DNA from 2 places in the Arthrobacter sp. SE2 genome. Region 1 is predicted to be linked to the other one. Evidence: riboswitches for the same ligand, from Rfam matches in the RefSeq annotation. Region 1 holds a riboswitch; the other holds the start of a gene.

Region 1 (5,915 bases):
CGAAAAATTCCGAACCCTCAACGGCATCGCGCAGATACCGCAGGGCGGAAAAGTCCTCGATCGCGAAGCCCACGGAATCGAAAATCGTGATCTGGTCCGTGGCGGTGCGGCCCGGCGCGTGCCCGCACAGGACCTGCCAGAATTCCGTGACGGGAAATTCGGCGGACATTTGTTGGATCTCGCCTTCAATCCGCGTCTGGGGATCGTATTCCACAAAGACATCGCCGAGGCCCAGGATGGCAGCGTCGAGTTCGGTCTTCCCTGGGCAATCGCCACCGATCGCGTTGATGTGAACACCAGGCGAGACCTGGGCAGCCGTCAGGATGGTGGCATTCGCCTTGTCCGCCGTGCAGGTGGTGATGACATCGGCGCCCTCCACTGCAAGGGCCGCCGAGCCCGCGATGGTGATGTCGAAGCCGAGGGGAGACATGTTCCGGACGAACTTCTCCATCGCAGCCGGATCCGTGTCCCAGATCCTGACAGTGTTTATGCCCAGGGCCGCCCGGAAGGCCAGGGCCTGAAACTCCGATTGGGTTCCGGTCCCGATCATCGCCATGATGCGGGCATCGGGGCAGGCGAGTTTCTTCGCGACCATCCCGGACGTGGCCGCCGTCCGCAGCGCTGTCAGCACAGTCATCTCTGCGAGGAACGTCGGGTAGCCGTTATGGACGTCGGACAGGACACCGAAAGCTGTCACCGTCTGGAAGCCACGCGCTGGATTCGAAGGGTGTCCATTTACATACTTGAAGCCGTATGTTTCCCGGTCGCTGGTGGGCATCAACTCGATGACCCCAAATGGCGTGTGACTTGCCACCCGCGGAGTCTTGTCAAAAGATTCCCACCGCCGGAAGTCGTCTTCCAAGTATCGAATCATCTCCGAGATGATGGTCTCCGGGCCTCGCCCGGCCGTCCAGCGAACCATATTGCGGACATCGACAAAGCGCGTCATGTGCGCTCCTTTCCCTTACAAGCACTGTTGCTACGAGGCTACGGAGCGGCGATATGCATCCACAATTGCCAAAGTACGTACTTTTCATTGAAAAGCTGGACAAAATGATGAACACGTCTTTACATAATGCTCATTGGATACAGGCGTCCGTCATCCGGACGGCTACCGCAGGACGGAACTGAGCAACAGGCTCGTCTCGCTATTGACGATCCCCTCGATGCCGCGGATCCTGCCCAACACCTGGTCAAAGTCGCTGAGGCTTTCCGTGCGCAGCTCGGCCACGAGATCCCAACCGCCGTTCGTGGTGTGCAGCGCCCAAATCTCGGGAAGCCCCCTGAGCTGGCGAATGACTTTGTCGGCCGATCTTCCCTCCACTGCTATGAGCGCAATAGCCCTAATCGCAAGTGGATCGACCTCGTCGCGCACCCTGGCAGTGAAACCAACGATGGTTCCCGAGGAGACAAGACGCTCGAGCCGGCTATTCACAGTGGCCCTGGCTACGCCCAGCTTACGCGCGAGGCTCGCCACGGACGCCCTGCCGTCCTCCCGGAGGGCGGAGAGGAGCTGACGGTCAAGGTCGGTGAGTGCTGCCATAAAGATAAACGTATCGCCCATTCCCCAAGCGGGCCTGAGTCCGTAGGGTATCGACATGAGCATCTACATCAGCCCCGACTCTGCTGCATGGTCGCTGACGGCCATGGCGACTGGTGCGTCAGCGGGATCAATCGATGATGCAAACGGCATGTCCAACTTGGTGAAGGAAATCTACGAGACAGAAGGTTTCGAAGCCCTGTCGGGTGTGGTTTTTGCCTTGGCTCATCACAACAGCCTCTCGCTGCACGCGCTCGCCACGGCCACCGGGATATCCGTGCACGAGTTGCTGGAAATCCGGAAGCACCAAGGTTCCACTTTCCATTACTCGCCTACGGGAGTAGCGTCGCGGTTTGACGCCATTCCACCCCGGATCCAGGCAAGCCTTGAACCGCTGCCGAAAGAAACCGACGCCTAAGACCCCCGGTTACGGAACATGACGACGGCCGGTGATGCAGGCCGCCGTCGTGGATGTTATTTTCTTCTTGAGTAATGAGCACCAGCGCGAAGCCCTGACTTGCTGGTCGGCAACCCTCTCTCCGGCGGGGTGCCTCAGGTGACTACTCGGCGTATCGACACTTTCGAACTGCAAGCGTGACTGAGGAGCACCAATGCCTGAACCCACCGAAGAAAAACTCTCGTACCGTCTCATCACGGGCCCTGACACGAAGGATTTCTGCGAGCGGATCTCCACCGCCCTCGCGGAGGGATATGTGTTGCACGGCAGCCCAGCCGCGACCTTCAACGGCAGTGACGTGATTGTGGCGCAGGCCATCGTCCTCCCCGCAGCGATCGCCAGCGCGGACGCAGCAGTTGCCAATGCAGTAGACCAGCTTGATGAAGAGTTCGACGGCGAGGGCCACGCATGAGCTATGCAGGCGACCTCAGCCCGCACGACGCCTGGGCCAAACTGGAACAAGGCGCCATCCTGGTGGACGTCCGCACCGAAGGCGAGTGGGCACACATCGGGATCCCGGACACCAAAGCCACCGAGAACGATCCCTTGTTCATCCAGTGGAACCTGGCCGGCGGGATCCCCAACTCACGCTTCATCGACGATCTGAAGCAGCAGGCTCCGGAAGCGGACGGCACCGAACTGGTCTTCCTGTGCCGCTCCGGCCAGCGTTCCATCGCCGCTGCGATCGCCGCAACACAGGCCGGCTACACCGCCTACAACGTCCTCGAGGGCTTCGAGGGCGAACCGGACCGCTACGGCGAGCGAACCGTGAACGGCTGGAAAAACCGTGGACTTCCGACGAACCTGGGGAACATCTAAGTGACTTTCAATCCTGACGCCGCCGGCTGGAGCCCTGACACCCAGGCAGTCCGCGGCGGTCTTGACCGCACCAACTTCCAAGAAACGTCCGAGGCCGTCTTCCTGAACTCCGGCTTCGTCTATGAGTCCGCCGCAGCCGCAGAGCGCGCATTCACGGGCGAGGACGAGCGCTTCGTCTACTCCCGTTACGGCAACCCCTCCGTGGCCACTTTCCAGGAGCGACTCCGCCTGCTCGAAGGCACCGAAGCGTGTTTCGCGACGGCGTCGGGCATGTCCGCTGTCTTCACCGCCCTCGGTGCGTTGCTGGCCGCCGGCGACCGCGTGGTTGCCGCCCGCTCGCTCTTCGGTTCCTGCTTCGTGATCCTCAACGAGATCCTGCCCCGTTGGGGCGTCGAGACCGTCTTCGTGGACGGCCCGGACCTGGACCAGTGGCGTGCCGCATTGTCCGAGCCGACAACGGCAGTGTTCTTCGAGTCGCCGTCGAACCCCATGCAGGAAATCGTGGACATTGCAGCGGTGAGCGAACTAGCCCACGCGGCGGGCGCTACCGTCGTCGTCGACAACGTCTTCGCCACTCCGCTGCTGCAGCGCTGCGGCGATCTCGGCGCGGACGTGATTGTCTACTCGGGCACCAAGCACATCGATGGCCAGGGCCGGGTCCTGGGCGGAGCAATCCTGGGCACCAAGGAATTCATCGACGGTCCCGTGAAGCAGCTCATGCGGCACACCGGGCCGTCGCTTTCCGCGTTCAACGCCTGGGTCCTGACCAAGGGCCTGGAGACGATGGCGCTGCGCGTCAATCACTCCTCGGCGTCTGCGTTGCGGATCGCCGAATGGCTTGAGGAACAGCCGGCCATCAGCTGGGTCAAGTACCCGCTGTTGAAGTCGCACCCGCAGTTCGAGCTCGCCGCGAAGCAAATGAAGGCCGGCGGAACCGTGCTCACCTTCGAGCTGCTCCCCTCTGCCGGGCGATCGGCGAAAGAGGCCGCCTTCGCGCTGCTGGACGGGCTCGCCGTGATCGATATCTCGAACAACCTGGGCGACTCCAAGTCCCTCATCACCCACCCCGCCACCACCACGCACCGCGCCATGGGTCCGGAAGGCCGCGCGGCCATTGGCCTGAGCGACGGCGTCGTGCGGCTTTCGGTGGGGCTGGAGGATGTGGACGACCTCATCGGGGACCTGGAGCGGGCCCTCAAGGAGGTTTAGCTCGGCGGGTTAACCCGGCGCTTCGCGCCAGTCTTGGCGCACCCAGGTGAGGACGGGCTGCGGCTTGGTGTCGCTCTCGTCCCTCTCCGAGCGCATCGTGATCTGAACGGCGTGCTCGACGACGGCGGCCAGCCCGGCGGCGTCGGGCGCGCCCCCGTTGGTCTCGCTCCAGCGCCCGGCAACACCACGCTGTTCGATAGCGCCGTTGCCACGGCCCAGGATGGCCGCCACGCCGGCTTGGACCAAGTCGAATTCGCCCTGTTCAGCGAGGACAGGTTCCAGGTACTCCACCAACGACCAGACGACGTCCGCGGCGGGCTCCGGGCGGAACGTTCCGAAGTCCAGCAGTTCGGTGCGAAGTCCGAAGTTGCTTGCCTGCCAGGACGCCATCCGCAAAAGCGCCGTGGGCACGGCCGCCGGCTCTATTCCGGCATGGTATTCACGAACAGAAGTCTCGACCAAGGCCCTGACGAGCACCGCGATGAGCGCCGCATCCTCGGCCCGTAGGCAGACATCGGCCACCCGGACCTCCACCGTGGGAACGTGCCGGGACAGCCTGGCGTCGAAGTAGACCATCCCCTCGTCCAGCAACACTCCCGTTTCGATGAGCCTCCTGACAACGCGTCGGTAAGCGGCCAAGGAACCGAAGATGGCTGACGGCCCCGACGAAGGCCAGCGGTTCCACGCCTGCGTCCGGTAGCTCTCAAAACCGGTAGCCAGACCCCGCCAGTAAGGAGAATTGGCGCTCATCGCCGTGAAGACAGCGAGCTTGTCCCGGATCCTGTCAAGCACCATCACGCCTTCCTCCGGGGACTCGATCGAAGTGTGGACGTGGAATCCGCAGGTGAGCTGTTCGTGCGCCGTGATGCCGAAACGTTCGAGCATAATGGCGTAGCGGGGATCCGGGGTGGTGTGCAACGCGGCGTCCACGGGCGAGGTGGCCAACGCGGCGATCCTTGCGCCGTGGCGCCGGGCGGCATGGCTCGCGAGGCCCCGCGCCCTGCGGATCTGGTGCAGGAGCTCGGCGTAACTGCGGCATGGCCGGGTCTGGGTTTCGATCTGTTCAAGCTTGAGCTCGTGGCTTAGGCCGGTATCGGGGCCGTCGATCTCCTCAAGGGGCGGACCGGTGTCGGGACTGTCCTGGGCGGGGCCATCGTGGGCCGTGCCGTCGCGGCCGTCGTGGGCCGTGCCGTCGCGGCCGTCGTGGGCCGTGCCGTCGGGGGCGGGCGCGGGGGCCGAGAGGAGCGCGTCGGCAAGCGCGAGCGGCTCGCCGGTCACGGGATCGACGATCAGCAATTCCTCTTCCACACCAAAAGTGCGCACGGATCAATTGTGCGCCATGGCACCCTTGCGGAGACAGATCGGGATTTTGCGGCCCGTCCGACGGATTCTGCCGGATCATTCCGGCAGCAGCAGAGGACAACCCTTACTTTCCGGGCATGGTCGAAAGCCAACCCGGGGATGATCCAGCAGAATGTCGGCCAATTCGTCCACATACGCCATATTCCTTGGCGCATCAGCTGGAGTTCCATGGCTAGCTGGATCCATGGATGCCTTGGAATTCCTTGCTTCAGTGGGTGGGGTCACTCGCGTGGGTCTGCTGCGCGCCAACGGCTATACGCCCTCAGCCATCCACAAGCTTGCCTCCGCTGGGGCACACCAACCACGAAAAGGCGTGGGGGCCCTCCCGTCAGCGGATCCGGAATACCTCGCGGCAATACTCAATAACGGGCATGTCACGTGCGCAAGTGCAGCCCTACGTTACGGCCTGTGGATAAAGGACAAGCCCATGCGTCTGCATCTGGCTACGCGACACTGCCGGGGCAGGGGCTTCGTCCGGCATGGCGGCCTTCGCCTGTCTCCGGAGACTTCCGTCCCCTTGGCATCCGT
Region 2 (5,915 bases), on a different contig from region 1:
CCCGACTCACCGGCATCGCTCATTTGCGGGGCCACGAAACGGACAGGCTGGCTGCCTTGGTCGCCGAAATCAACCGGCTTGGCGGCGACGCCGAGGAAACCAGCGACGGCTTGGTGATCCGGCCCGCGACGCTGCACGCCGGCGTCATGCACAGCTATGCCGACCACCGCATGGCTACCGCGGGCGCCATCCTTGGGCTCGCCGTCGAGGGTGTCCAGGTTGAAGACATCGCGACGACTTCCAAGACCATGCCCGAATTTCCGCAAATCTGGGCATCGATGCTCAGTGCCGGCCAGGCGGTCGCGGACACGGGTTCAACGGAGACAAGCAACTAACGATGGCCCGCGACGCAAGCTCCTGGGATGAGTCCGACGTCCGGATCCGCCCCAACAAGAAGGGCACACGCCCCCGCACGAAGGACCGCCCCAGCCACGACGACGCCGTGATCGGGCGCATTATTACGGTCGACCGCGGCCGCTACACCGCGATAGTGGGCGAAAGCTCGGACAACGAGCGCATCGTCATTGCCGCCCGTGCCCGGGAACTGAGGCGCTCCCCTGTGGTTCCCGGAGACTTCGTGGCCCTCGTCGGCGATGTGTCCGGAGCCCCGGACACCCTCGCCCGCCTCGTGCGCGTCGAGGAGCGCAAGACCCTCCTGCGGCGAAGTGCCGATGACACGGATCCGATCGAACGGGCCGTCGTCGCCAACGCCGACCAGCTCGTGGTGGTGGTCGCGGCCGCCAACCCGGAGCCGCGCACCGGATTCATCGACCGCGCCTTGGTGGCAGCGTACGACGCCGGAATCGAGCCGCTGCTGCTCGTCACCAAAGCGGACGTCAAGGATCCGACGGAATTGCTCGCCAACTATGTGAGCCTTGGTTTTCCCATCATCATCAGCCGGACGGCCGACGCAGGCGCCTCCGGTATCGATGCCCGCTCCGACGACGGCTTGTCCGCCCGCCTCGATGGCGACGCCGTCGATCAATTGCGGGACTACCTCGACGGCAAGGTCACCGTGCTCCTGGGCCATTCCGGCGTCGGGAAGTCCACCATGGTGAATGCCCTCACCGGCGCCGAGCGCGCCACGGGCGGGGTCAACGCGGTGACGGGGCGCGGACGGCACACCTCGTCCTCTGCCCTTGCTCTGAAACTCAGCGACGCCCCTGGCGGCAGCTGGATCATCGATACGCCCGGCATCCGCTCCTTCGGCCTCGCCCACGTGAACCCGGACCGCATCCTGCATGCCTTCCCGGATCTGGAACCCGGAACCGAAATGTGCGAGCGAGGCTGCAAGCACGATGCTTCCGCGGTTCGATGCGGACTGGATTCCTGGGTCGCCGACGGCCACGCCGGCGAGGCAGGCCCGGCCCGCTTGGCGTCGTTGCGCCGGCTCCTCGGCGCGGACCCGCGCATGGAAGCCCAGGAGACCAAGGAATTGGGTACCGTCAACTAACTGCGCGCTTGCCGTCCTACCTCCCCGGCTCACCGGCGAATAGACGGTAGTTTGGAACCATGACCCAACCCGATTCGAGCTACAACGACGACCTGCGGCTGGCACACGTCCTGGCCGACTCCGTCGATTCCCTGACAATGGAGCGGTTCAAGGCCCTGGACCTCCAGGTCGAGACCAAACCCGACCTGAGCCCCGTCACCGATGCAGACAAAGCCGCCGAAGAAGCAATCCGCGGGCAGCTCTCCCGTTCCCGCCCCCGCGACGCCGTCCTCGGGGAAGAATTCGGCAGCACGGGCCACGGCTCGCGGCGTTGGATCATCGATCCCATTGACGGGACCAAGAACTTCGTGCGTGGCGTACCCGTCTGGGCTACGCTGATCGCCCTCGTGGACGAGGGCGAGGTAGTAGTGGGGCTCGTGAGCGCTCCGGCGCTCGGCAAGCGTTGGTGGGCGGCCAAGGGCTCGGGCGCCTACATGGGCCGGTCGCTGGCCGCAGCCACCCGGTTGAAGGTTTCCAACGTGTCGCGGCTCGAAGACGCCTCGCTTTCCTACTCCGAGCTTTCCGAGTGGAAGCAGCACGATAAGCTGGACAACTTCCTGGGCCTCGAGAACGATGTCTGGCGCAGCCGTGCGTACGGCGACTTCTGGTCCTACTGCCTCGTGGCCGAGGGCGCCGTGGACATCGCCGCCGAGCCGGAACTCCAGGTCTACGACATGGCGGCTTTGGTGCCGATCGTGACGGAAGCCGGGGGGCGCTTCACGTCCCTGGACGGTGCGGATGGTCCCTTCGGCGGAAACGCCGTGGCCACTAACTCGATCCTGCACTCCGAGGTCCTCAAGAGGCTCAACCCCGAGCTCGACGACCTCCTCTAGTCCGCTCTCTCCACTGAATAAACGACGGCGGACGCCCACTTTTGGGGGTGTCCGCCGTTTTTTCTTCGGCAGAAGGCACACTTTTCCGGCGGTGTAATAATCCGCTTAACAATCGCCGGTCACATTGGAATGAGCCTTGCTGGTGTCCTACGCTCTTTACAGGTCACGAGTGCCAGCGCGAAACCCCGGTTTGCTGGCCGGCAACCCTCCATCGCGGCGGGGTGCCCCGGGTGACGACCCGGCCGGTCCGGAACGGATGCGGCAAGCGCGGACCCCCTGCACGCAGGGGTCCCTCTTGAGTGAGGTCCCATGAGCACAGCCACATTTACTTCCCCGGCTCTTTCGCTGAACAACGAATCTGCACAGCACCGCGGTGAAACCCTCCCCCGGGCATCGCGCCCGCTCGCCGCGGTCACCGGCGCGGAGTTGCAGGCACCCTTGATCCAGGGCGGCCACATCCGCTACGCCAACCTTGACTACGGCGCTTCCGCACCTGCGCTGACCGTGGTTTCCGCGTACCTCAACGAGATCCTGCCGTACTACGCGAGCGTCCACCGCGGCGCAGGCTATGCCTCCCAAATCAGCACCTCGGTCTATGAAAACGCCCGCAACATCGTCCGTGACTTCGTTGGCGGCCGGCCGGACGATTCGGTCATTTTCACTCGCAACACCACCGATTCCCTCAATCTACTGGCCGGCTGCCTGCCAGTTGAGGACGGTCGACACATTGGCGAAGTCCTTTACCTGGACATTGAGCACCACGCCAATCTCCTCCCGTGGCAAAGTGTCCCCCACCGCAGCATCGTTGCCGCGGGAACGTTGTCCGAGACCGTCGCCAATGTCCGCACGGCGCTCTCCCACGGCGGCGTCAGCCTTCTGGCTGTCACCGGCGCGTCAAACGTGACCGGCGAAATCCTGCCCATCAAGGAACTCGCTGCCTTGGCCCACGAATTCGGGGCGCGGATTGTGGTGGACGCGGCGCAACTCGCCCCGCACCGCAGAATCGACATCGCCGCAGCGGATGTCGACTACTTGGTTTTCTCTGGGCACAAGCTTTATGCACCGTTCGGCGCAGGTGTCCTGGTGGGTCGTCCCGACTGGCTCGACGCCGGCACACCGCACCTGGCCGGAGGCGGGGCCGTCCGCGAAGCGCGCCTCGATTCGGTCAGCTGGGCCACAGGACCGGCCAGGCACGAAGGCGGCTCGCCGAACGTACTCGGCGCGGCCACCCTCGCCCGGGCCACGCAGGTCATTGCCAGCCTCGACCACGATGAATGGCACGCCCACGAGGCCGCCATCCGCTCGCATCTGGTCGACGGCCTCAAGGAAATCGACGGCGTGACCGTACACCAGATCTTCAGCGACACGGATCCCCAGGACACCATCGGCGTCGTGAACTTCTCGCTCCAGGGCTACGACGCCGGACTTGTGGCTGCCTATCTTGCGGCCGAGCACGGCATTGGCCTGCGCGACGGACGCTTTTGCGCCCACCCGTTGCTCAAGCGCCTCGGCCTTCCCTCCGGATCCCTGCGAGCCAGTTTCGGCGTGGGCTCGCGCTTGGAAGACGCCACCCGGCTCATCGCGGGCATCCAGGCGCTCAAGAGCAATGGCCTCGGCTGGGACTACGTGGTGGATGCCGGCCGGTGGGTGCCGGCGAACGACCACCGAAGCTACCCGGAGTGGGCTCCCAACACTCCCGGGACCGCGGGCGCCGCTCCCTGCAGCACCGACTGATTGCGGTAGATTCGTAGGGTATTTTTCCTGTCCTACGAAGGAGTTCCTGCGTGGCCCCGCGACCCAAAGGCACGTCAGCTGGCCCGAAGCTCTATGAGGAGCGGCGCCTTGAACTCGGTCAGAGTTTCCAGGACGGCGGAGAACACTATGACCGTGTCAGGCCCGGCTACCCTGCGGATTCAGCTGACTGGCTGCTGCCTGAAGGCGCGCGGGACGTGGCAGACATCGGCGCCGGCACGGGGAAGTTCACGTCGCTCCTTGTCGAGCGCGGGCTGGCTGTGTCCGCAGTGGACCCTTCCACGGACATGCTCACCCAGCTGCGCAAAACGTATCCACAAGTGGTCGCCCTGGAGGGCACGGCCGAGGCAACTGGACTGGCGGACTCAGCATTCGACGTCGTCAGCGTTGCCCAGGCCTGGCACTGGTGCGATCCCCTCGCCGCCAGCACCGAGATCGCCCGGATCCTTCGACCCCAGGGCGTTATCGGCTTGATCTGGAACCAATTGGACACTTCAGTGCCCTGGGTCCATCGCTTGTCCCGCATCATGCATGCCGGCGATGTCCACAAACCGGACTTCCGGCCTGTGGTGGGCCCGGAGTTCGCCGGGCTTGAAAGTCACTTGACGCGCTGGGAGGATCCCGTGACTCCGGCCGATATCCTCGAACTCGTGAAGTCGCGCAGCTACTATCTGAGGGCGAATGACGCCACCCGGGCCAAGGTCATGGGCAATCTTCAGTGGTACCTCTTCGAACATCTGGGCCATGCCGAGGGCGAGGTCATCCCGTTGCCTTATCTCACGCAGAGCTGGCGGGCGCGGAAAGTCTGATTCGGCCGGTTCACGATAGGCTTGGAACCGTGAAGACCAGTGCGCCCTCCTCCTCGATCGAGGACTACGTCAAGGTCATCTACTCCTTTACGGAGTGGCAGGACAAACCCATCACGTCCTCACAGCTCGCGCAGCGGCTCGGTGTCGCCAATTCCTCCGTCTCGGAGATGGTCCGCAAACTCAAGGACCAAGGCCTGGTGGACCACCAGCCCTACAGCGCCATTACTTTGACCCCCCAGGGAATGCAGCTTGCCCTGGGCATGGTCCGCCGGCACCGCCTGATCGAGACCTACCTCGTGAGGGAGTTGGGCTACAGCTGGGATGAAGTCCACGACGAGGCCGAGATGCTCGAGCACGCTGTCTCGGACACGTTCATCGATCGCATGGCCGCCAAGCTGGGCAACCCCGGACGCGATCCCCATGGTGACCCCATCCCCGCTGCGGACGGTTCGGTGAGCCTGCCGCATGCGCACCGGATGATCGAGCTCGACGACGGCCATTCCGGGAAGATCACCCGGATCAGCGACGAAAACCCGGAGCTGCTGCGGTACCTGTCTGCCGAGGAAATCGACCTCGATGCCAGCATCGAGGTGATTGGCCGCAAACCGTTCGGCGGTGCGCTGGTGGTGCGGATCGGAAAAGGTCCGGGCAGCCGCGACTACGATCTCGCCGATGAGGTCGCCTCGGCGCTCTGGGTGGCCACGGACGCTGTCCACGAAGGCTGCGTCCTCGCGGAACGCTGACGAAGCTGTGTACTGAAATGCCCGTGTCTTAGAAAGCGTGTCTTAGAAAGCGTGTCTTAGAAAGCGCTGTTCAGGCGCGCTGGGCGGCCGTCCCGCCGTCGTCGGCGGCTGGACCTTCCGGAGAGTCCATCACCGCAGCGCCCAAGACCGGGTTCCGGATCCCGACGGCGGATGCCGCCGCCCCGAGGAAGAACAGCACAGCGGTGACCACCACGGCGTTCATGAGACCTTGGCGGGTGAAGACCGGGCCGATGATGAGCCCTGCAAATGCGATGCAGATCAAGCC

What was found. Region 1 has a riboswitch for S-adenosylmethionine ahead of AC4CS3_RS18405 (DUF1737 domain-containing protein). Riboswitches for the same ligand answer to the same signal wherever they lie in the genome.
Region 2: another riboswitch for S-adenosylmethionine. It lies ahead of AC4CS3_RS01020 (aminotransferase class V-fold PLP-dependent enzyme); the one in region 1 lies ahead of AC4CS3_RS18405 (DUF1737 domain-containing protein).

What each region holds. Positions count from the first base shown of each region.
Region 1 covers NZ_JBZAYA010000015.1:54,511-60,425, forward strand. Annotated here, with positions in the region: gene ocd (ornithine cyclodeaminase) at 1-949, opposite strand, end outside; gene AC4CS3_RS18395 (Lrp/AsnC family transcriptional regulator) at 1,112-1,543, opposite strand; gene AC4CS3_RS18400 (hypothetical protein) at 1,599-1,958, shown strand; SAM riboswitch class IV at 2,029-2,141, shown strand; gene AC4CS3_RS18405 (DUF1737 domain-containing protein) at 2,152-2,409, shown strand; gene AC4CS3_RS18410 (rhodanese-like domain-containing protein) at 2,406-2,816, shown strand; gene AC4CS3_RS18415 (O-succinylhomoserine sulfhydrylase) at 2,817-4,025, shown strand; gene AC4CS3_RS18420 (glutamate--cysteine ligase) at 4,035-5,348, opposite strand; gene AC4CS3_RS18425 (hypothetical protein) at 5,815-5,915, shown strand, end outside.
Region 2 covers NZ_JBZAYA010000001.1:208,225-214,139, forward strand. Annotated here, with positions in the region: gene aroA (3-phosphoshikimate 1-carboxyvinyltransferase) at 1-335, shown strand, start outside; gene rsgA (ribosome small subunit-dependent GTPase A) at 338-1,453, shown strand; gene hisN (histidinol-phosphatase) at 1,513-2,325, shown strand; SAM riboswitch class IV at 2,487-2,599, shown strand; gene AC4CS3_RS01020 (aminotransferase class V-fold PLP-dependent enzyme) at 2,635-4,059, shown strand; gene AC4CS3_RS01025 (class I SAM-dependent methyltransferase) at 4,110-4,886, shown strand; gene AC4CS3_RS01030 (metal-dependent transcriptional regulator) at 4,916-5,629, shown strand; gene AC4CS3_RS01035 (MFS transporter) at 5,700-5,915, opposite strand, start outside.